Regions from separate parts of the Cellulosimicrobium sp. NPDC055967 genome, predicted to be linked through region 2. Evidence: riboswitches for the same ligand, from Rfam matches in the RefSeq annotation. Region 2 holds a riboswitch; each other region holds the start of a gene.
The links. Region 2 has a riboswitch for thiamine pyrophosphate ahead of thiD (bifunctional hydroxymethylpyrimidine kinase/phosphomethylpyrimidine kinase). Riboswitches for the same ligand answer to the same signal wherever they lie in the genome.
Positions count from the first base shown of each region.

Region 1 (4,817 bases), on a different contig from region 2:
CGTAGCGCACGACGACGTCGCGCACCGCGAGCCCGGCGCCCTCCCCGGGCGCGGGATCGGGCACGGCGTCGGGGCGCGACGGCTCCGGCGTGCCCGCGCGCGCGGGGGCGGGGTCGGTCTGCACCATCAGAACTCTCCTCCGGGTCGGTCGCCGCGCAACCGCTCGGCGAGCAGCATCACGGTCGCGGTGAGCAGCGCGAGCACGACGCTCGCCGCGAGCGCCATGCCGTAGTTCTCGGCGCCCGGACGCCCGATGAGCCGGAAGATCACGACCGGCAGGGTGGCGCTGTCGGGGCGGGCGAGGAACGACGTCGCGCCGAACTCCCCGAGCGAGACCGCGAACGCGAACCCGACGGCGAGGCCGAGCGAGCGGGCGGCGATCGGCCCGTCGACCGTGCGGAACACGCGCCCGGGGGCGGCGCCGAGCGTCGCGGCGGCCTCGCGCAGGCGCGGGTCGATCGCGCGCAGCGTCGGCAGGACCGTGCGCACGACGAGCGGGATCGCGACGACCGCCTGCGCGATCGGCACGAGGAGTCCCGACGTGCGCAGGTCGACGTCGAGGCCGAGCGGCCGGTCGAGCGTGAGGAGGAAGCCGAAGCCGACGGTCACCGCGGAGACCCCGAGCGGGAGCATGAACACCGAGTCGAGCACCGAGATCGCGCGCCGACCGCCGCGCGAGCGCGGGCGCCGGGACACGACGAGCGCCACGAGGCCGCCGATCACGACGGCGAGCAGGGTCGCGAGCGCGGCGGTGCGCAGCGAGTTCCCGGCCGCCTCCCACACGGTGACGGACAGCGCGTTGCGCCCGCCCGTCGTGCCGAGGTTCGCGTAGTTGTCGAGGCCCCAGCCGCCGCCCGGGACGCGGAACGAGCGCACGACGAGCGTGCCGAGCGGCAGGCCGACGAGCACGACGACCACGGCCGCCGTGAGCGCCGCCGGGGCGAGGTCGCCCGTCGGGCGGCCGTCGCGCCACAGCCGCAGCGGGTGCGCGGACGACGTGGAGGACGAGAGGTTCAGGGCTCGCTCGCGCCGCGCCCGCGTGCGGTTCGCGACGGTGAGCGCCGCCGCGACGACGACGAGCTGCACGACGGACAGCACCGCCGCGGTGCGCAGGTCGAGGAACTGGGTGGTCTGGATCCAGATCTCCGTCTCGATGGTCCCGTAGCGGATGCCGCCGAGCACGAGCACGACGCCGAACGCCGTCGCGCAGAAGAGGAACACGATCGACGCGGCGCTCGCGATCGCGGGAGTCAACGCCGGGAGGGTCACGGTGCGGAACGCGCGCCACGGCGTCGCGCCGAGCGCCCGGGCGGCCTGCTCGGCGCGCGGGTCGAGGTGCTCCCACAGCCCGCCGACCGTGCGCACGACGACCGAGTAGTTGAAGAACACGAGCGCGACGACGATCGCCGCGAACGTCTCGTCGAGCCGCAGGAACCCGAGCGGGCCGCCCTGCACGAGCAGCGACCGGAACGCGACGCCCACGACGACGGTCGGCAGCACGAACGGCACCGTGACGAGCGCGCGCACGACCCGTCGCCCGGGGAACCGGCACCGGTACAGCACGTACGCCCCGGGCACGCCGAGCAGCACGGAGAACGCCGTGCCGAGCACGGCCTGCCACAGCGTCAGCCCGAGGATCCGCCACGTCCGCGGCTGGGAGAAGACCTCCGCGAACCCCGACAGGTCGAGCCCGCCGTCGTCCCCGACGAACCCGCGCGCCACGAGCGTGACGACCGGCCACGCGAAGAACACCCCGAGGAACAGCAGCGGCACCGCCGCCGCGATCCCCCACAGCACCCCGCGCCCGACGCTGCCCCGCCGGACCGCGCGGCCCCTCACCACGGCTCTACCTCGGCGGACCAGGGCTCTACCTCGCGAGGTAAAGCCCTGGTCATGCCCGCCGGCGGACCGGAGACGCGGGTCAGTCGACGACCGTGGCCGTCCATGCCTTGATCCACTCGTCACGGTGCGCCGAGATGTCGGCGGGCGCGACCTCGAAGGGCTCGTCGGCGAGCGGGGCGAACTCGGCCCAGCCGTCGGGGAGCGCGACGGAGTCGTCGGCGGGGTACATGTACATCTGGCCGGGCACGTCGGCCTGGAACGCCTCGCTCACGAGGAAGTCCACGAGCTGCTGCGCGCCCTCGGGGTTCTTCGCGTTCGCGAGCACGCCCGCGTACTCGACCTGGCGGAAGCACGTGTCGAGCAGCGCACCCGTGGTCGACTCGGAGCCGTCCTCGGTGAGCGTGAACGCGGGCGACGTCGAGTACGACAGCACGAGCGGGCGCGGCCCGGCGCCCTCGGAGCCGGAGAAGTCGACGTAGTACGCGTCGGACCAGCCGTCGACGACCTTCACGCCGTTGGCGCGCAGGTCGGCCCAGTAGTCCTCCCAGCCGTCCTCGCCGAACGCGCCGACGGTCGCGAGGAGGAACGCGAGGCCGGGCGACGACGTCGCCGGGTTGGTCACGACGAGGAGGTCCTCGTACTCCGGCTTCGCGAGGTCCTCGAGCGACACCGGCTCGGGGATGCCCGCGTCGGCGAACCAGGTGTGGTCGACGTTGACGCAGACGTCGCCGAGGTCGACGGGCGTCAGCTCTCCCCCGTCCCCCACCGCGTACTGCGCCGCGGAGTCGGACAGTCCGTCCGGCGTGTAGGGCGCGAGCACGCCCTCGTCGATCGCGCGCGAGGCGAACGTGTTGTCGATCCCGAACACGACGTCGCCCAGCGGCGAGTCCTTGGTGAGGATCAGCTGGTTGACGAGCGCGCCGCCGTCGCCCGGCGCGACCTGCTCCACGGTGAGCCCGCTCTCCTCCTCGAACGCGGCGAGCACCTCGTCGCTCACGGCGAAGGAGTCGTGGGTGACCAGGGTGACCGTGCCCCCGGCGCCCGACGACGCGTCGTCGCCTCCCGAGCCTGACGTCGCGTCGTCGCCGCTGCCGCACGCGGCGAGCGCGAGGAGGGCGAGGGTCGTGCCCGCGCCCGTGACGAGGGTGCTCCGGCGGGTGCGGGCGGTCGTGCGCTGCATGTGTCCTCCCAGGACGTTCAGGAGGGGTCCACCGACCCGTGCGACCCGTGCTCCGGCGAGCGCGGGAGACCGCACGAGCAGGTGATCGAGATTCCCGACTTCCTCCACCGGTGCTAACCGGATCAGGTTCGAGGGTCTGCGGTGGTCCGCACTCTCAGCTCCTCCAGGAGCTCCCCTGTCGTTCACGTCGAGCCTACACCGGGCCGCCCCTGGGGAATCCCCCTGAGAGAACCCTGAGAGCGGCGCCGCACCGACCAGGGAGGGGTCCGGGCCGGTCCCCGATGCCCGGGGGCGCACCCCCGCGGGAGGGTCGAGACGACCGGACCGGGGCCCCCGGCCGACGACGCAGGAGGGGAAGGACCGATGAGCAGCAGACCTGGGATGACGGGTGCGACGACGACCGTCGCGACGTCCACCGAGAACGCCGAGAACGCCGAGAACGCCGCGGGAGCCGCCGGGACCACGCCGGAGCGGCCCGTGATCGCCACCGCACGGGGGCTCGTGAAGACCTACGGGCGCGGCGAGGCCGCGGTCCGCGCCCTGGACGGCGTCGACGTCGACCTCGAACGCGGACGCCTCACGGCGATCATGGGCCCGTCCGGGTCGGGCAAGTCGACCCTCATGCACTGCCTCGCCGGGCTGGACTCCCCCACGGCGGGGACCGTCGTCGTGGACGGCGAGACGGTCTCGGCGATGAGCGAGCGACGGCTGACGCGGCTGCGACGCACGCGCATCGGGTTCGTCTTCCAGTCGTTCAACCTCGTGCCGACGCTCACGGCGGAGGAGAACATCGTGCTCCCGCTCGCCGTCGCGCGCCGGCCCGTGGACCGGGCGTGGTTCGACCGCGTCGTCGACGCCGTCGGCCTGCGCCCGCGGCTCGGGCACCGCCCGGCGGAGCTCTCGGGCGGGCAGCAGCAGCGCGTCGCGTGCGCGCGGGCGCTCGTGTCCCGGCCGGCGGTCGTGTTCGCGGACGAGCCGACCGGCAACCTCGACTCGCGCGCCGCCGCGGAGGTGCTCGGCTTCCTGCGCGCCTCGGTGGACGACCTCGGCCAGTCCGTCGCCATGGTCACGCACGACCCGACGGCGGCGTCGTACGCGCACCGCGTGCTGTTCCTCGCGGACGGGCGCCTCGTGACCGAGCTGCGCGACCCGACGCCGCAGGCCGTCCTCGACACGCTCGGCGCCCTCACGCCGGCGGCGTCGGCGGGCGCGCACGCCGCACCGGTCACCCACGAACCGGCGGCCGTCCGATGATGGGCCGGATCGCGCTGCGCGGCGTGCGCGCGCACGGCGCACAGCTCGTGCTGTCCGTGCTCGCGGTGACGATCGGCGTCGCGTTCGTCACCGGCACGTTCGCGCTCCGTGCGATGCTCGCCTCGACGTTCGACGGCATCGTCGCGTCGTCGATCCAGGCGGACGCGTACGTGCGCGGCGCCACCACCGCCGGGTCCGCGCTCGAGTCGTCGTCCGCGCAGCTCGGCGGCGCACGGAGCCTCGTCCCGGCGGACCTGGCCGGCACGCTCGACGCGCGGGACGACGTCGACCTCGCGCTCGCGGAGGTGAGCGGCCCCGCCGTCCTGGTGGGCGCCGACGGCACCGCGGTGCTGAGCACCCAGGCGCCGAGCATGGCGATCGGGTACGACCCGCGCGACCCCGGGCCGCGCGTGGTCGACGGCCGCGCGCCGGAGGACGGCGCCGAGGTCGCGCTCGAGTCCGCGACGCTCGAGGCGTCGGGGCTCGCCGTGGGCGACACGACCGACGTCGTGCTCGGCGACGCGGTGCGGCCCGTGCGCGT
Region 1 is NZ_JBHJYJ010000014.1:82,050-86,866, reverse strand. Features, by position in the region: gene ACFC2L_RS16425 (ABC transporter ATP-binding protein) at 1-127, opposite strand, end outside; gene ACFC2L_RS16420 (ABC transporter permease) at 127-1,842, opposite strand; gene ACFC2L_RS16415 (thiamine ABC transporter substrate binding subunit) at 1,922-3,022, opposite strand; TPP riboswitch at 3,105-3,209, opposite strand; gene ACFC2L_RS16410 (ABC transporter ATP-binding protein) at 3,386-4,276, shown strand; gene ACFC2L_RS16405 (ABC transporter permease) at 4,273-4,817, shown strand, end outside.
Region 1: another riboswitch for thiamine pyrophosphate. It lies ahead of ACFC2L_RS16415 (thiamine ABC transporter substrate binding subunit); the one in region 2 lies ahead of thiD (bifunctional hydroxymethylpyrimidine kinase/phosphomethylpyrimidine kinase).

Region 2 (4,817 bases):
GCGCGGGCGGCGTCGGGCTGCTCCTGACGCAGATGCTCGTGGCGCGGGGCGCGCACGTGATCTCGACGGTCTCGACGCCCGAGAAGGCCGATCTGTCCCGCGGCGCGGGCGCCGAGCACGCGATCCAGTACACGGCGTTCGCGGACCTCACCGCGGAGCTGCCGGAGGTCGTGCGCGGGCTCACGGGCGGCGAGGGCGTCGCGGCGGTGTACGACTCGGTGGGCAAGGACACGTTCGACGCGTCGCTCGCGTCGCTGCGCCGTCGGGGCACGCTCGTGCTGTACGGCGGCTCGTCCGGGCAGGTCCCGCCGTTCGACCCGCAGCGGCTCAACGCAGGCGGGTCGCTCTTCCTCACGCGGCCCAAGCTCGCCGACCACACGGCGACGCGCGCGGAGCTCGTCGAGCGCGCGACGGAGGTCCTCGGCGCGGTCGCGGGCGGGACGCTGCACGTGCGCGTCGGCGCCACGTTCCCGCTCGCCGACGCCGCCGACGCCCACCGGGCGCTGGAGGGCCGCGCGACCACGGGCAAGGTCCTGCTCGTCCCCGACGCAGCGGCGCAGGCCACGAGCTCGGGCACCGCGTGAGCTGGGACTGGGTGCCCGCGCGGCCTGGCGAGGAGGACGGGTCCGACGGCGGGCCCTCCCCTGCCCTGCGCCCCGCCGTGACGGTCCTCGCCGTCCTGCTCGCCGCGGCGCTCGCCGTGTACTGGGTGACGGTCGGGCTGCGCCAGCAGGCGGACGCGTGCGTCGCCGACCGCCCCGCGGGCGTCGCGGCGCAGGACGTCGTGGCGACCTGGCGCTGGTGGCCGCCCGGCTACGACTGCGCCGTCGCGCAGCCGACGACGAGCGCCTGACCCGTTCCGCGCGGTCAGCCGGGCGCGACGGGCGACGTGGCGTGCAGGTGGTCGACCGGGCCCCGGCCCGTCCCGACCTGCAGCGCGGCACCCGACCGCAGCGCGCCGGTGAGCCACTCCTTCGCGTCGCGCGCGGCCGCCGCCCAGCCCTCGCGCTGCGGGCGCAGGGCCGCGAGCGCCGCGGAGAGCGAGCACCCCGTGCCGTGGGTGTGCGGGGTGTCGACGCGGGGCGCGTCGAACGTGGTGACCGCGGGTGAGGCACCGGGGACCGCGGCCGGCACGACGAGGGCGTCCGGCGACGTCTCGCCGGTGAGGTGCCCGCCCTTGAGCAGCACGACGGCGCCGCTCGTCGCCGCGTACGACGCGGCCTGGGCCAGCGCGTCGTCCCAGGTCGTGGCGACGTCGCGGCCCGCGAGGACGGCCAGCTCGGGCAGGTTGGGGGTGACGACGTCGGCCCGGGCCGCGAGGTCGCGCACCGCCTGCTCCGCGCCCGCGTCGAGCAGCCGGTGCCCCGACGTGGCGACCATGACGGGGTCGAGGACGACCCAGGGTCGCTGGAGCCCGGCGTCGGTCCGCGCGGCCGCGAGCACGTCGAGCCACGCCCCGATCTCGCGGGCGTTGGCCTCGTCGGCCACCATGCCGATCTTCACGGCGTCGATCTCGACGTCGTCGGACACGGCGTCGAGCTGCTCGCGCAGGAAGGCGGGCCCGGGGACGTGCACGGAGCGGACGCCGTGCGTGTTCTGCGCGACGAGCGCCGTCGTCACGGCCATGCCGTACGCGCCGTGCGCGGCGAAGGACTTGAGGTCCGCCTGGATGCCCGCGCCCCCGGTCGGGTCGGTCCCCGCGATCGACAGGACGCGCGGACGCGAGGGCCGCGCGCCAGGGCCGCCGTCCGGGCCGGGTGAGCGGCCGCCCGCGGGCCGACGGGCGCTGTCGCGCCGGGGTGCGGGGTCGTGCTGGGGCAGGGCGAGCGTCATCGCCGGACATCCCTTCGCTGGTACGAGCCAGAGCAGGTTCGACGGGTCTCATCTCAGCCCCGCGTCGGGGCACCCCGTGTCGCTCGCCATGCTACGTCCCGCGCGCCGGACGACCTCCCCCGGTCTCACGGGGACCGGCGGACGCGACGCACCGCGTCAGGCCTGGTGGATCGCCTCCCCCGCGATCTCGAGGCCGATCTTCTTGCCGACGAGGAACCCGCCGGTCTCGAGCAGCACGTTCCAGACCAGGCCGAAGCTCTCGCGGTCGATCTCGGCCGCGGCGTGGAAGCCGAAGATGTCGCGGCCGTAGGGGTCGCGGCGCGCGCCCCCGTACTGCATCGACAGCACGGTCCGGTGCGTGACGCCCCGGACCGTGAGCAGCCCCTCGACGAGGAACCGCCCGGCCTGCGCCGTCCGGGGTTGCACCCGCTCGGGCGCGAGCTCGGCGCGCTCGGGCGAGCGGTTCCGCAGACGCGCCCACGCGAGGATCTGGTCCTGCTGCTCGCCCTGCCAGCAGACCGAGGTGCTACGGAACTCGATCGTCGGGTAGGCGTCGACGTCGAGGAAGTCGGGGCTGCGCAGGTGCGCGTCGCGCTCCTCGTGGTGCGTCGTGAGGCTCGCGGTCTCGATCGTCGCGGAGACCGCCGAGGCGAGCGGGTCCTCGCCGACCAGGACGGTCGCGCGCGCCCGGGTGAACTCGCCCCGGACGGGCGACACCATCATGTGCATCCCGGTGAACCCGATGCGCTTGTGCGCCTCGTCCAGCGCGTAGGTGCCGGCCTCGGGAACGGTGAGGCCGTTCCACTGCCGGACAGGGCGGGCCGTCGTCATACGTCGCTCCCAGGCGTCGTCGAGCCGCGACGTCGGTGTCCGCCCGGTACTTGGTCAGGTGTCCAGCACAGCATCCCCGATGGGTGCGTGAAACTTCAACCAGATGGCGGGTGATCTCCCCCTCGCACGCGCCACCCGCGGACGCACGAGCGCCGCCCGGCCGGAGGGGTCGGGCGGCGCTGCGGGTCGGGCGTGCGACGGGTCCGTGACGCGGCGGGTCGTCGCGTCCGTGCCGGTGGGAGGTCAGCGGGCCGGGAGCTCTCCCGGCATCGGGTCGTCCGCGCCCCAGCGCGTGACGCGCAGGCGCCGCGCGTCGGGGCCGGGCAGGACGTCCCCGCGGCCGAGGGCCTCCTCGGCCGCGGCGCGCAACGACTCCGGGGAGTCGTGCGTCACGCGCACGAACGCTCCCGAGAACGCGTCGAGCTCGCCGCGCGCGATCGCGACGACCATCTCGACCGTGCGCTCCACCGGGGTCCACTCGGTGCGACCCTCGTGCATGACCATCGACGCCGTCATGTCGGTCTGGACGACGCCGGGCGCGACCTCGAAGGTCCGCAGCCCGCGCGCGAACCCGGAGCGGTGCAGGTTCGCACCGAGCCGCAGGAGCGCCGTCTTGCTCGCGTTGTACGCGCTCGCGCCGTCCATGTCGTGCGAGCCCGCGCCGCTGTTGAGGTCGACGACGCGTCCCCCGCCGCGCGCGAGCATGCCGGGGACGACGGCGTGCGCGAGGAGGAACGGCCCGCGCACGTTGGTCTCGACGATCGCCCACCACTCGTCGGGGTCCGCCTCCCAGAGCGGCACCTCGGCGTCGACGCGCCCCGCGTTGTTGACGAGCAGGTCGACGCTCCCCAGCGCGTCCTGCGCGGCGCCGACGGCGGCCGTGACCGCGGCGGCGTCCGTGACGTCGGCCGTGACCACGACCGCGCGCCCCGCACCGCTGACGGTCAGGGCGCCGATCTCGTCGGCCACGCCCGCGAGCCGGGCGGCGTCGCGCGCGAGGAGCGCGACGTCGAGACCGGCCGCGGCGAGGCCGACGGCGATCGCGCGGCCGATGCCGCGCGACGCGCCGGTGACGAGCGCCGTCCGGGCGGGCGCGACGGTACCCGCCGCACCCACCGGGCCGGCCGCGCCCGCGCTCACGCCCGCAGCTCCGCGCCCACGCGCTCGCGCGCGGCCGTCACGGCACCCTCGCGGACGCGCGCGACGTCGTCCGCCGTCAGCGTGCGGTCGGCGGCGCGCAGTCGCAGCGAGAACGCCAGCGACTTGCGCCCGGCGCCGACCTGCTCGCCGGTGAAGACGTCGAACAGCGCGACGTCCTCGACCAGCTCCCCGGCACCGTCGACGATCGCGTCGCGCAGCGCCTGCGCGGTCACGCCGGCGTCCACCACGAACGCGAGGTCCTCCTTGGCGGCCGGGAAGCCCGAGACGGGCGTCGCCTGCACGGGCTCGTCCGACGAGGCGGCGACGACCGCGGACAGGTCGACCTCGAACGCCACCGTGCGCGCGGGCAGGCCGAGGTTCTCCAGCACCTTGGGGTGCAGCTCGCCCGCGTGCCCGACCACGGTCCCGTCCGCGAGCTCCAGGCACGCGCAGCGGCCCGGGTGGAACGGGGCGCGCGCCGTGTCGGCCACGACGGACACGTCGGCACCCACGTGGAGGCCGGCACGCTCCACCACGAGCCGGGCCGCCGCGAGCGCGTCGGTCCAGTCCGCGGCACGGCCCGCTCCCCACCAGCCGGCACGCACGCGGCGACCGACGAGGACGCCCGCCACGTGGCGCGGCTGCGCCGGGAGCGACGCGTCGATCGCGGCGAGCTGGTCGTCGGACGGCCGGACGCCGCCCGGCAGCGCGGGCGCCGCCGGGGCACCCGCGCGCGGGTGCGTCACGAGACCGACCTCGAACAGCGCGACGTCGCCCAGCCCGCGCCCGACGTTGCGGCGCGCCGTCTCGAGCAGCGTGCTCAGGAGGTCCGTGCGCATCAGCGGCCGGTCGTCGGCGAGCGGGTTGAGCAGGCGCAGCGCCCGGCGGCGCTCGTCGTCCGCGGGCAGGCGCAGCGCGTCCAGCTCCGCGTCCCCGACGAACGGGTAGCTCAGCGTCTCGACGAACCCGTCCTCCGCGAGCGCCCGGGCGACCGACCGGCGCACGCGCTGCTC
Region 2 is NZ_JBHJYJ010000007.1:218,696-223,512, reverse strand. Features, by position in the region: gene ACFC2L_RS11910 (quinone oxidoreductase) at 1-584, shown strand, start outside; gene ACFC2L_RS11905 (hypothetical protein) at 581-853, shown strand; gene thiD (bifunctional hydroxymethylpyrimidine kinase/phosphomethylpyrimidine kinase) at 868-1,833, opposite strand; TPP riboswitch at 1,826-1,920, opposite strand; gene ACFC2L_RS11895 (YceI family protein) at 1,990-2,664, opposite strand; gene ACFC2L_RS11890 (SDR family oxidoreductase) at 2,908-3,804, opposite strand; gene pheT (phenylalanine--tRNA ligase subunit beta) at 3,801-4,817, opposite strand, start outside.

Region 3 (4,817 bases), on a different contig from region 2:
GAGCTCAGCGAGCCCATGGCGGGCTACGCGCTCGAGGAGCTGAAGAAGCGCGGGATCGAGTTCCACCTCAACACGTTCCTGTCGTCGTGCGTGGACGGCCACGTCGTCACGTCGACGGGCGTGGAGTTCGACTCCGACACGATCGTGTGGACCGCGGGCGTCAAGGCGAACCCGGTCATCAAGGAGGCGTCCGACCTCCCCGTGGACAAGATGGGCCGCGTCACGGTGCTCCCGACGCTCCAGGTCGCCGACGCCGACGGCAACGTCGTGCCGAACGCCTGGGCCGCGGGCGACTGCGCCGCCGTCCCCGACGTGCTCAACCCGGGCAAGTTCTGCCCGCCGAACGCGCAGCACGCGATCCGCGAGGCCACGCGCCTGGCCGACAACCTCGCGCTCGAGCTGCACAGCGAGAAGCCGGTCGAGTACCGCCACAAGAGCGTCGGTACGGTCGCGTCGCTCGGCCTGTACAAGGGCGTCGCGGAGCTGTTCGGCGTGTTCAAGCTGCGCGGCGTGCTCGCGTGGCTCATGCACCGCAGCTACCACGTCATGGCGATGCCGACGGGCAACCGCAAGATCCGCATCTTCATCGGCTGGATCGGGCAGTTCCTCCTGGGTCGCGAGCTCGTGTCGCTGGGCTCCCTGCACGACCCGCGCGCGGAGTTCCGCGCCGCGTCGGTGCCGCCCAAGAAGGACGGCGAGCCGGTCAAGCAGACCGCGCAGGGCTCGGCGGCCGCGGCGGAGTCCGGCACGGGCACCGTCGACGCCGACGAGAAGGTCCCGGCCGCCAAGGCGTCCTGACCCCCTGCCGGGCACGGCCCGGCACCCTGCCCGACGCCGAGGGGCGAGCCGCACGAGCGGCTCGCCCCTCGGCGCGTCCCGGGCGGAGCGTCGACCGGCCCGACCGGCCCGGCCGCACCGCGGTCGCGGTAGATTCGGGCCGCGCCCCCATGGCCCAACTGGCAGAGGCGGCCGGCTTAAACCCGGCGTGTTCCGGGTTCGAGTCCCGGTGGGGGCACCGACGTCACGAGAGCCCGGTCGGGCCCTCGGGCTCGGGCGGCGGCGCGGCCTCCTGGCCGAGGACCACGACGGTGCCGTCCGGGTCCTGGACGCGCGCGACGCGCTCGCCCCACGGCTGGTCGGTAGGCGGCTGGAGCACCGGCACTCCGGCCGCGGCGAGGTGCTCGACGGCCCGGTCGCAGTCGTCGACGTACACCCACAGCGCGGTGCGCGCGACGCCGGCGGGCATCGTGCCGTCGTCGAGCCCGATCCCGAGCGGCGAGCCGCCGACGTGCACGCTCACGTACACGGGCGGGCCCTCGTCGGGGAACGCGTACTCGACGGTCCCGCGCAGCAGGTCGCGGTAGAAGACGAGCGACCGCTCCACGTCGGCCACGGAGAGGATCGGGAAGAGGCTGCGGAACATCGGCCTGGCTCCTCGGTGCGCACGGCTGGGTGCTCCCATCGTGCGCGCCCGGCGCCGGGCCCCCGCCCCGGACCTGTTCCGCCCCGCCGTCGGGGTCGGCCGCCCGCGCCTGCGGTCAGGCGGCGGTCCGCCCCAGGGCGTCGTCGAGGAACGCCCGGACCTCGGCGAGCTCGCGCGCGTCGATGCCGTGCGCGAGGCCGGGGTAGACGCGCTCGACGAGCGTCGAGCGGCCGGGCAGCCACGCGGCCGTCCGCTCGATCGCGTGCGGCGCGATGACGCGGTCCTCGGCACCGCGGCCCCAGAACACGGGCGGCCGGGACGCGGCGAGCGCGGCGTCGGCGGGCTGCTCCGCGCCTTGGACGAACCCGCCGAGGACGACGGTCGCCGCCACACGCTCGGGGCGCGTGCGCAGGAGCTGCGTCGCCATGAGCCCGCCCTGGGAGAACCCGACGGGGACGACCTGCCGCTCGGGCCCGAGCTCGGCGTCGACCCAGGCCCAGGCGGCCTCGGTCGCGCGCGCCACGGGCTCCGGGTCGGGGTCGCCCGGCGTGACGATCGGGAACCAGGCGAAGCCGCCGTGGGGGAGGGGGAGCGGGGCGCGCAGCGAGACCCAGGGCGCGCCCAGGTGCGGGCCCAGGCCCGCGAGGTCGTGCTCGTGCGAGCCGAACCCGTGCAGCAGCACGACGACGGGCCCCGCGGTGGTCGGGTCCGCCGGGTCCGCGTCGGACCGGACCGCGACGAGGGTGGACGGGGCGCTCATCGCGCGAGCAGCTCGTCGGTCGTCGTGCCGGGCACGGCCAGCGTGACGCGCGTGCCCCACGGGTCGTGCACGACGACGGAGCGGCCGTCGTCGGCGTGCTGCAGGCCGCGGGCCCGCAGGCGGGCGACGAGCGCGTCGAGGTCGTCGCGGCCGGGGACGGTGACCGCGACGTCGCCGAGCCCGAGGCTCGCGGCGCGCGGGCCGGCGCCGGCGCTGTTCCAGACGTTCATCGCGACGTGGTGGTGGTACCCGCCGGCGGACGCGAACAGGGCGCCGCTGTACTCGGTGACCGTGGCCTCGAACCCGACGGCGTCGACGTAGAAGTCGTGGGCGGTCGCGATGTCGCCGACCTGGAGGTGGACGTGCCCCACGCGACCGGCGAGCGCGGGCCCGGCGTCGAACGTCTCCTGGTCGAGGTGCGTGCGCAGGTACGCGTTCGGGTCCAGGTACTCGGTCGCCATGACGATCTGGCCGCGCTCGCGGACCCACGTCTCGCGGGGGCGGTCGGTGTACAGCTCGACCCCGTTCCCCTCGGGGTCGGTGAAGTAGAACGCCTCGCTGACGAGGTGGTCGCTCGACCCGACGAACGCCCCGCGACGGTCCTGCGCGGCCCGGTAGACGGTCGCGGCGAGGCTCGCCGCGTCGTCGAACAGGAACGCGGTGTGGAACAGGCCGGCCTGACGCCGGTCGACGGCGGGCAGGCCGGGCGTGTGCACGAGCCGCAGCATGGGCGTCGTGCCGCGGCCGAGGACGCGGTGCACCTCGGTGCCGCGCGAGCGCTCCTCGAGCGGGGCCAGCGCGAACGCGCCCGTGTAGTAGGACGTCATCTGCTCGAGGTCGCCGACGCGCAGCGTGACGGCGTCCATGCTCGTGGACGGGGACAGGAGGCGGTCGGTCGCCGCGCCCGGGGTGCTCGTGGTCATGTCTGCTCCAACTTGTTGTTGCTACAACTATATTCCACACGTCGCCGGACGCTCCCGGCGCGGGCCGCGCTTCCTTGCTAGGGTCGCGGCGAACCACGCGGGGCGTCCCGCCCGGGCAGCCGGGCCGAGGGACTGAGACGAGCGGTACGGCCGCCCGGACCCGTCGAACCTGATCTCGCTAGCACGAGCGGAGGAACGTGGGCATGACGACGCCTGCTGCCATCACCCTGAACCCTGTCCTCGCGGACGACCCGACCGCACTCGTCCGGCCGGGGGAGACCGGCTTCACGGTCGACCTCGCGCGCCGGTACGCGCACCTCTTCGACGAGTTCTACGACCACCCGTTCCTCGCCGGGCTGCGCGACGGGTCGGTCGAGCCGGCCGCGGTGCGGCACTACGTCGGCCAGGACCACCAGTACCTCACGGCGTACCTGCGCTGCTACGGGCTCGGCATGGCGCTCGCGCCGGACCGTGACTGGGCCGCGTACTTCCACGAGAAGGCCGGGTTCCTGCTCGACGACGAGTCGCACGCGCACCACGCGATGTGCGACTTCCTCGGCGTGACGTACGAGGAGGCGCAGACGAACCGCCTCGCCCCGAGCGCGCAGGCGTACGTCGACCACATGCTCGCCGCGGGCCGCGACTCCCTCGGCGTGCTGCTCGCCGCGCTCCTGCCGTGCCCGTGGACCTACATCTGGTCGGCGCGGCGGTTCTGGCTCGCCGAGCGCGAGACGACGCCCGGCGCGATCGCGGACGACCACCCGCTCGCGGGCTGGTGGGAGTTCTACGCCGCCGAGCGCACCGAGGGGGTCCTGGCCGACCTGCGCGAGCGTCTCGACGCGCTCGCCGCCGACGCGGGCGAGGCGGAGCGCGCCCGCATGGAGCGCGCGTTCGAGCTGAGCTGCCGGCACGAGATCCGGTTCTGGCAGATGGCGTGGTCGCTCGAGCGCTGGTGACGTCCCTCCCGGACCGGTGAGGCCCGACGTCGGGCCTTACGCCAGCAGCAGATCCTCGCCCGGGTGCCTCGGCACCCGGGCGAGGGCGCGGGTAGCGTGACCGCATGGACACGACGAGCGCGGTGCCGGGCCCGGTGCCGATCGCAGTGCCGAGACCGGCGCCGGACCCGGTGCCGAGAGCGGTGCCGGACGCAGTGCCGGACGCGGTGCCGGACGCGGTCCCGGCGAGCCCCCGGTCCCGGAAGGGCGGGCGGCCGGAGCCGCTCCTGCGGCACGTCATCGGCGGGATCCTCCGGCGGGCCCGGCTCGGGCAGGGGCGGACGCTCGTGGACGTCGCGGCTGCCGCACGGGTCTCGACCGCCTACCTGTCCGAGGTGGAGCGCGGCCGCAAGGAGGCGTCGTCCGAGGTCCTGGCCGCCGTCTGCGGCGCCCTCGGCCTGCGCCTCGTGGACCTCGTGGCCCGCACGGGCGAAGAGCTGCGCCCCGTCGCCCCGGTGCGCGTGCTCTCCTCCGTCCGGGAGCGCGGTGCGCCCTCCGCGCCCCGGCACCCCGCACCCGCCGGCGAGCCCGTGCGCGACCTCCCGGTCGCGCGCACCACGCTCGCGAGCCCGGCGCTCGCGGCGCGGCCGACCCCGCGCGCCGCCGACGTCCTGCTCCTCGCGGCCTGAGCCCCGCGGGGCCCGCCGCACCGGCTGACGCGCGGCCGGCGCCGGGCCGGCACCTGGCCGGCTCCTGGGCGGCACCGCGTGTCGCGC
Region 3 is NZ_JBHJYJ010000026.1:2,872-7,688, forward strand. Features, by position in the region: gene ACFC2L_RS19755 (NAD(P)/FAD-dependent oxidoreductase) at 1-798, shown strand, start outside; tRNA gene ACFC2L_RS19760 (tRNA-Leu) at 942-1,015, shown strand; gene ACFC2L_RS19765 (VOC family protein) at 1,022-1,423, opposite strand; gene ACFC2L_RS19770 (alpha/beta hydrolase) at 1,539-2,183, opposite strand; gene ACFC2L_RS19775 (VOC family protein) at 2,180-3,106, opposite strand; TPP riboswitch at 3,195-3,319, shown strand; gene ACFC2L_RS19780 (TenA family protein) at 3,310-4,062, shown strand; gene ACFC2L_RS19785 (helix-turn-helix domain-containing protein) at 4,167-4,730, shown strand.
Region 3: another riboswitch for thiamine pyrophosphate. It lies ahead of ACFC2L_RS19780 (TenA family protein); the one in region 2 lies ahead of thiD (bifunctional hydroxymethylpyrimidine kinase/phosphomethylpyrimidine kinase).

Region 4 (4,817 bases), on a different contig from region 2:
GGCGCCCCCGGGCCGGGTGACGACGTTGACCACCAGGAGGCTCGTCGCGAACACCACGAACGGGACGTGGGCGAGCGCGAGGGTCCGGACGGGAACGCGTCCGAGCGTCAGCAGCGCGGCGACCGTGAGCACCCAGCCGGTCGCGGGCGTGACCGGGTCGGTGACGAGCAGCGCGGCCGTCGAGACGACGAGCACCGTCGCGAGCTTGACCGTCGGGTTCCACCGTTCGAGGGCCGTCGGGCGGTGACCGGTCACGGGGCGACCTCCGCGGCGACCGCGGCCGTGGGCGCGGGGAGTCTCGCGGTCCCGGGATCGGCGCCCGGCACGACGTCGCGCACGACGTCGTGCCGGGTGTCGCACGCGGCGTCGAGCGCACGGACGAGCGCGCCCGGGTCGAGGCCGCGACCGCGGCCCACGCGTGCCCACCAGTCGAGCAGCGGGGACCGGCGCAGGCCCGCGAGCGCGCACAGCGCGTCGTCGGCGAGGACCGTCGACGGCTCGGCGACCGTCGCGAGGGTGCCGCCGACGACCACGGCGACCCGGTCGGCGACCGCCGCGACGAGCGAGAGGTCGTGCGAGACGACGACCACCGCACCGCCCGCGTCGGCGCGCTCCCGCAGGACGCGGGCGACCGCGGCGGCCTGGGCCCGGTCCAGCCCGAACGTGGGCTCGTCGGCGAGGAGGACCGGCGGGTCCAGGACGGTCGCTGTCGCCAGGGACAGGCGCCGCTGCTCGCCGCCCGAGAGCCGGTACGGGTTCGCGTCGGCGAGGCGCGCGAGCCCGAACGCGGCGAGCTCCCGGTCGACGCGCGCGTCGACGTCGTCGAGGCGGGCGAGCCGCGCCGACCAGGCGACCTCCTCGCGCACCGTGCGGGCGACGAGCTGGTGCTCGGGGTCCTGGAACACCATCGCGACGGGCTCGCCGGTCGCGGTCGCGACCTCGCCCGTGGTGCGCTCGAGCCCGGCCATGCCGCGCAGGAGCGTCGACTTGCCGCCCCCGTTGGGCCCGACGACGGCGAGCACCTCGCCCGCGCGGACGTCGAGGTCCACGTCGCGCACGACGTCCGGGCCGCCGTGCCGGGACCGCCCCGCGCGGAGTCCGCCCCGATGGACGGCGAGGCCGCGGGCCCGGAGCGCCACGGGGCGCGCCGCGCCGGCCGGGGTCACGGCCGGGTCGGTGGTGGGGCGCGCGGGCGAGGACCGCGCGAGGTCGGCCAGCCAGTCGTCGGCCTCGGGGGAGCCGAGCGGCCCCGGGGCGCCCGCCTGCTCGAGGCGGACGGCGAGGGGCAGCCAGCACCCCAGCCCGGCGAGGTCGTGCGCGTGCTCGCGCAGGACGCGGTCGGTGGGGCCGTGCGCGACGACCCTGCCGTCGCGCCCGAGCACCAGGGTCGCGTCCGGCAGCGTGCCCAGGTCGTCCAGGCGGTGCTCGACGAGCACGACCGAGCGGTGCCGCGGCGCGGCGTCGTGACCGTCCCCGGGTCCGGGTCGGCGCGCGAGGCGGGCGACGAGGGCCCCGACGTCGTGGGCGGCGGCGGGGTCCAGCAGCGCGGTGGGCTCGTCGAGGACGAGGAGCTCCGGCTCGGCGACGAGCGCCGCGGCGACCGCGACGCGCTGGGCCTCGCCGCCCGACAGCGCGTGGGTCGGGCGGTCGTGCAGGTGCGCGGCGCCGACGGCGGTGAGCGCCGCGGTCGCGCGGGCGTCCATGCTGCGGGGGTCGGCACCGCGGTTCTCGAGCGCGAACCGCAGCTCCTCGTCCACTCGCGCCAGGCAGAGCTGGTCGCCGGGCCGCTGCTGGACGAGGCCGACGCGGGCGGCGAGCGCGGGCGGAGGCACCTCGCGCGGGTCGGCGCCGGTCACGCGGAGGCCGCCCAGGACGGCGCCCGGGAGGGTGTGCGGGACGACGCCGACGAGCGCGCGCAGGAAGGTCGACTTCCCGCACCCGGAGGGGCCGAGGACCAGCAGGCTCGTCCCGGCCGGGACGGTGACGTCGACGCCGTCGAGCACCCGGGTGCCGTGGTGCCCGAGGTGCACGGTCACGTCGGCGGCTGTGACAGCGTCGGGAACGTCGCGCGCGTGCGCGGTCACGTCAGCCACGTGCGCGGTCGCCTCACCCACGGCGGGCCGCGCCGATCGCGAACGCGTCGAGGGCGCCCGTGCGGGCGAGCGAGTCGCCGAGGAGGCGGGCCGCGAGGCCGCACAGCACGATGCACGACACGACCTGGATCCCGAGCCGGAGCATCGCGTAGTCCTGACCGAGCCAGCCGAAGCGCACGGCGTTGAACGCGAACGTGACGAGCGCGGCGCTCACGCCCGACGCGACGAACACCCACCAGCCGAACCGGCGGTAGCGCGTGAGCGCGAACGGCAGCTCGGCGCCGACGCCCTGGACCAGGCCCACGACGAGCAGCAGCGGCCCCGCGGGGGAGGCGAGGAAGACGACCTCGACGAGCGCGGCGAGGGTCTCGGCGAGGATGCCGACCCCCGGCTTGCGCACGATGTACGTGGCCAGGGGGCCGACGACGATCCACGCGCCCGCGAGGACGTTCGCGGCGAGGTCCGCGAGGGGGCCCATCGCGAGCTGGAGCGGGGCCCAGAGCTGGACGAACGCCCAGTACACGAACCCGAAGACGACGCCGAGGACGGCGATCAGCACCGTCTCGTGCAGCGTCAGCCCGCGACGTGGCGCGGGGCGCCCGGTCGGGCGGACCGCGGGACCGGGCGCCCCGCCGCCCGACACGCCGGGCGACACGCCGGCCGACCCGGCGGGCGGCTGGTCGGTGGGTACGGCGGCGCTCCGGGTCGCCTGCTGCGGGGTGGTGCGGGGCTCGGCCATGCGGGTTCCCTCCGTCGGGCCCCCGGGGCGAGGGGTGCACGACGGCGCGCCACCGCCGGGCCCGCGCGCACGGCACGGCGCGGGCGCGCGGGCACGAGCGCGCAGGGGACGGTGACGTCGGCCCTGCTCCCTTCGCTGGTACGAACCAGATCAGGTTCCACGGGTCTGCAGGAGGGACGGGTGTCCGGCCTGCACTCTCAGCGCTCGTGCGCTCCCCGGGGGCGTTCGGCCCGACCCTAGGCCCTCGGCGCGGCCCGGACAATCCCGGCGTCTCAGCCAGCGGGACGGGCCGTCGGGGCATGAGAGCGTGGCGGCATGACCACGGACAACGACCCTGCGGCGGTCGCCGAGCTCGACCGCCTCGACGAGGCCGTCCGGTCGGCGCCCGCCGGAGACACGACGGCGCAGATCGACCTCTGGCGGCAGGCGGCCCGGCTCGACACCTGGTTCTTCATCGCGCGCGGCCCCGAGGACCGGCCCCGCCCGTACGCGGTGGCCGCCGCCCAGGGGCCGATGATCTGCCTCTACAGCAGCGCCGGCCGCGCGAAGGAGGCCGCGCTGGCCCTCGGGCTCGCCGCAGAGGGCGACGCCGTGCCGCTCCTCGCGGTCCCGGTGCCGGCCGCGATCGACTACCTCGCCTCCTTCGGTGCGGCCGGCGTCGTCGGGGTGACGCTGGACCACCCGCGGATCGGGCACCACGTGCCGCTCGCGAACCTTTCCCTGCTCAAGGCGTGGGTCGCCGGGGACGCGGGGGTAGGCGTCGGGCGGGCGGCCGTCCCCGGGGCTTGACGTCGAATCGAACACCTGTTCGAATGTGCGGGTGAGGTGGGACGGACAGGCGCTCGGCGCGGACGACGGCGCTCTCCCGGGGCTGGAGCGGGCGGGCCTCGTGCGCAGCGTGCGCACGCCCGAGTTCGCGGGCATCACGTTCCACGAGGTGACGGCCAAGAGCGCGCTGTCGAAGGTCCCGGCGATGTCGCGCATGCCGTTCCGCTGGACGGTCAACCCGTACCGCGGCTGCAGCCACGCCTGCTCCTACTGCCTCGCGCCGTCGACGCCGGTGCTGCTCGCCGACGGCACGCAGCGGCCGATCGGCGAGCTGCGCGTCGGCGACGAGATCGTGGGGACCGCGCCGCACGGCGCCTACCGGCGCTACGTGCGCACGCGCGTGCTCGACCGCTGGACCACCCGCAAGCGCGCGTACCGCGTGACCCTCGCGGACGGCACGCGCCTCACGGCGAGCGGCGACCACCGGTTCCTCACCGAACGCGGCTGGCGTCACGTCGTCGGCGGGGCCGGGCGCCGCTCCCACCTGGCGCTGGGCGACGTCCTCCTCGGCCCGGGGGCGGCAGTGCTCGCGGACGGACGGGTCGCGCTCGAGGGCCGGGACGTCACGGGCGACGAGGCGCTGCGCGTCGACTCGCTCGAGGCGCTCGACGGGCCCGGGGAGGAGACCGAGCTCGTCGACATCACCACCGGGACGCGGGACTTCGTCGCCGCCGGGGTCGTGAGCCACAACTGCTTCGCCCGGCCCACCCACCAGTACCTCGACCTCGACGCGGGTGACGACTTCGACCGCGAGGTCGTGGTCAAGGTGAACGTCGACGAGGTGCTGCGCGCCGAGCTCGCCCGCGCGTCCTGGAGCCGCGAGCCCGTCGCGCTCGGCACGAACACGGACCCCTACCAGCGGGCCGAGGGGCGCTACCGCCTCATGCCGGGCATCATCGACGCGCTCGCGGGCTCCGGCACGCCGCTGTCGGTCCTGACCAAGGGCACGCTCCTGCGCCGCGACCTGCCGCTGCTCGCCGACGCCGCCTCGCGCGTCGAGGTGGGGATCGGCGTCTCGCTCGCGCTGCTGGACCCGGCTCTCCAGGCGAGCGTCGAACCGGGCACGCCCTCGCCGCGCGCACGCCTCGACCTGATCCGCGCGGTCCGCGAGGCGGGCCTGCCGTGCGGTGTCATGGTCGCGCCCGTGCTGCCGTGGC
Region 4 is NZ_JBHJYJ010000004.1:91,267-96,083, forward strand. Features, by position in the region: gene ACFC2L_RS07065 (energy-coupling factor transporter transmembrane component T family protein) at 1-255, opposite strand, end outside; gene ACFC2L_RS07070 (ABC transporter ATP-binding protein) at 252-2,093, opposite strand; gene ACFC2L_RS07075 (ECF transporter S component) at 2,107-2,832, opposite strand; TPP riboswitch at 2,941-3,060, opposite strand; gene ACFC2L_RS07080 (hypothetical protein) at 3,148-3,621, shown strand; gene ACFC2L_RS07085 (Rv2578c family radical SAM protein) at 3,653-4,817, shown strand, end outside.
Region 4: another riboswitch for thiamine pyrophosphate. It lies ahead of ACFC2L_RS07075 (ECF transporter S component); the one in region 2 lies ahead of thiD (bifunctional hydroxymethylpyrimidine kinase/phosphomethylpyrimidine kinase).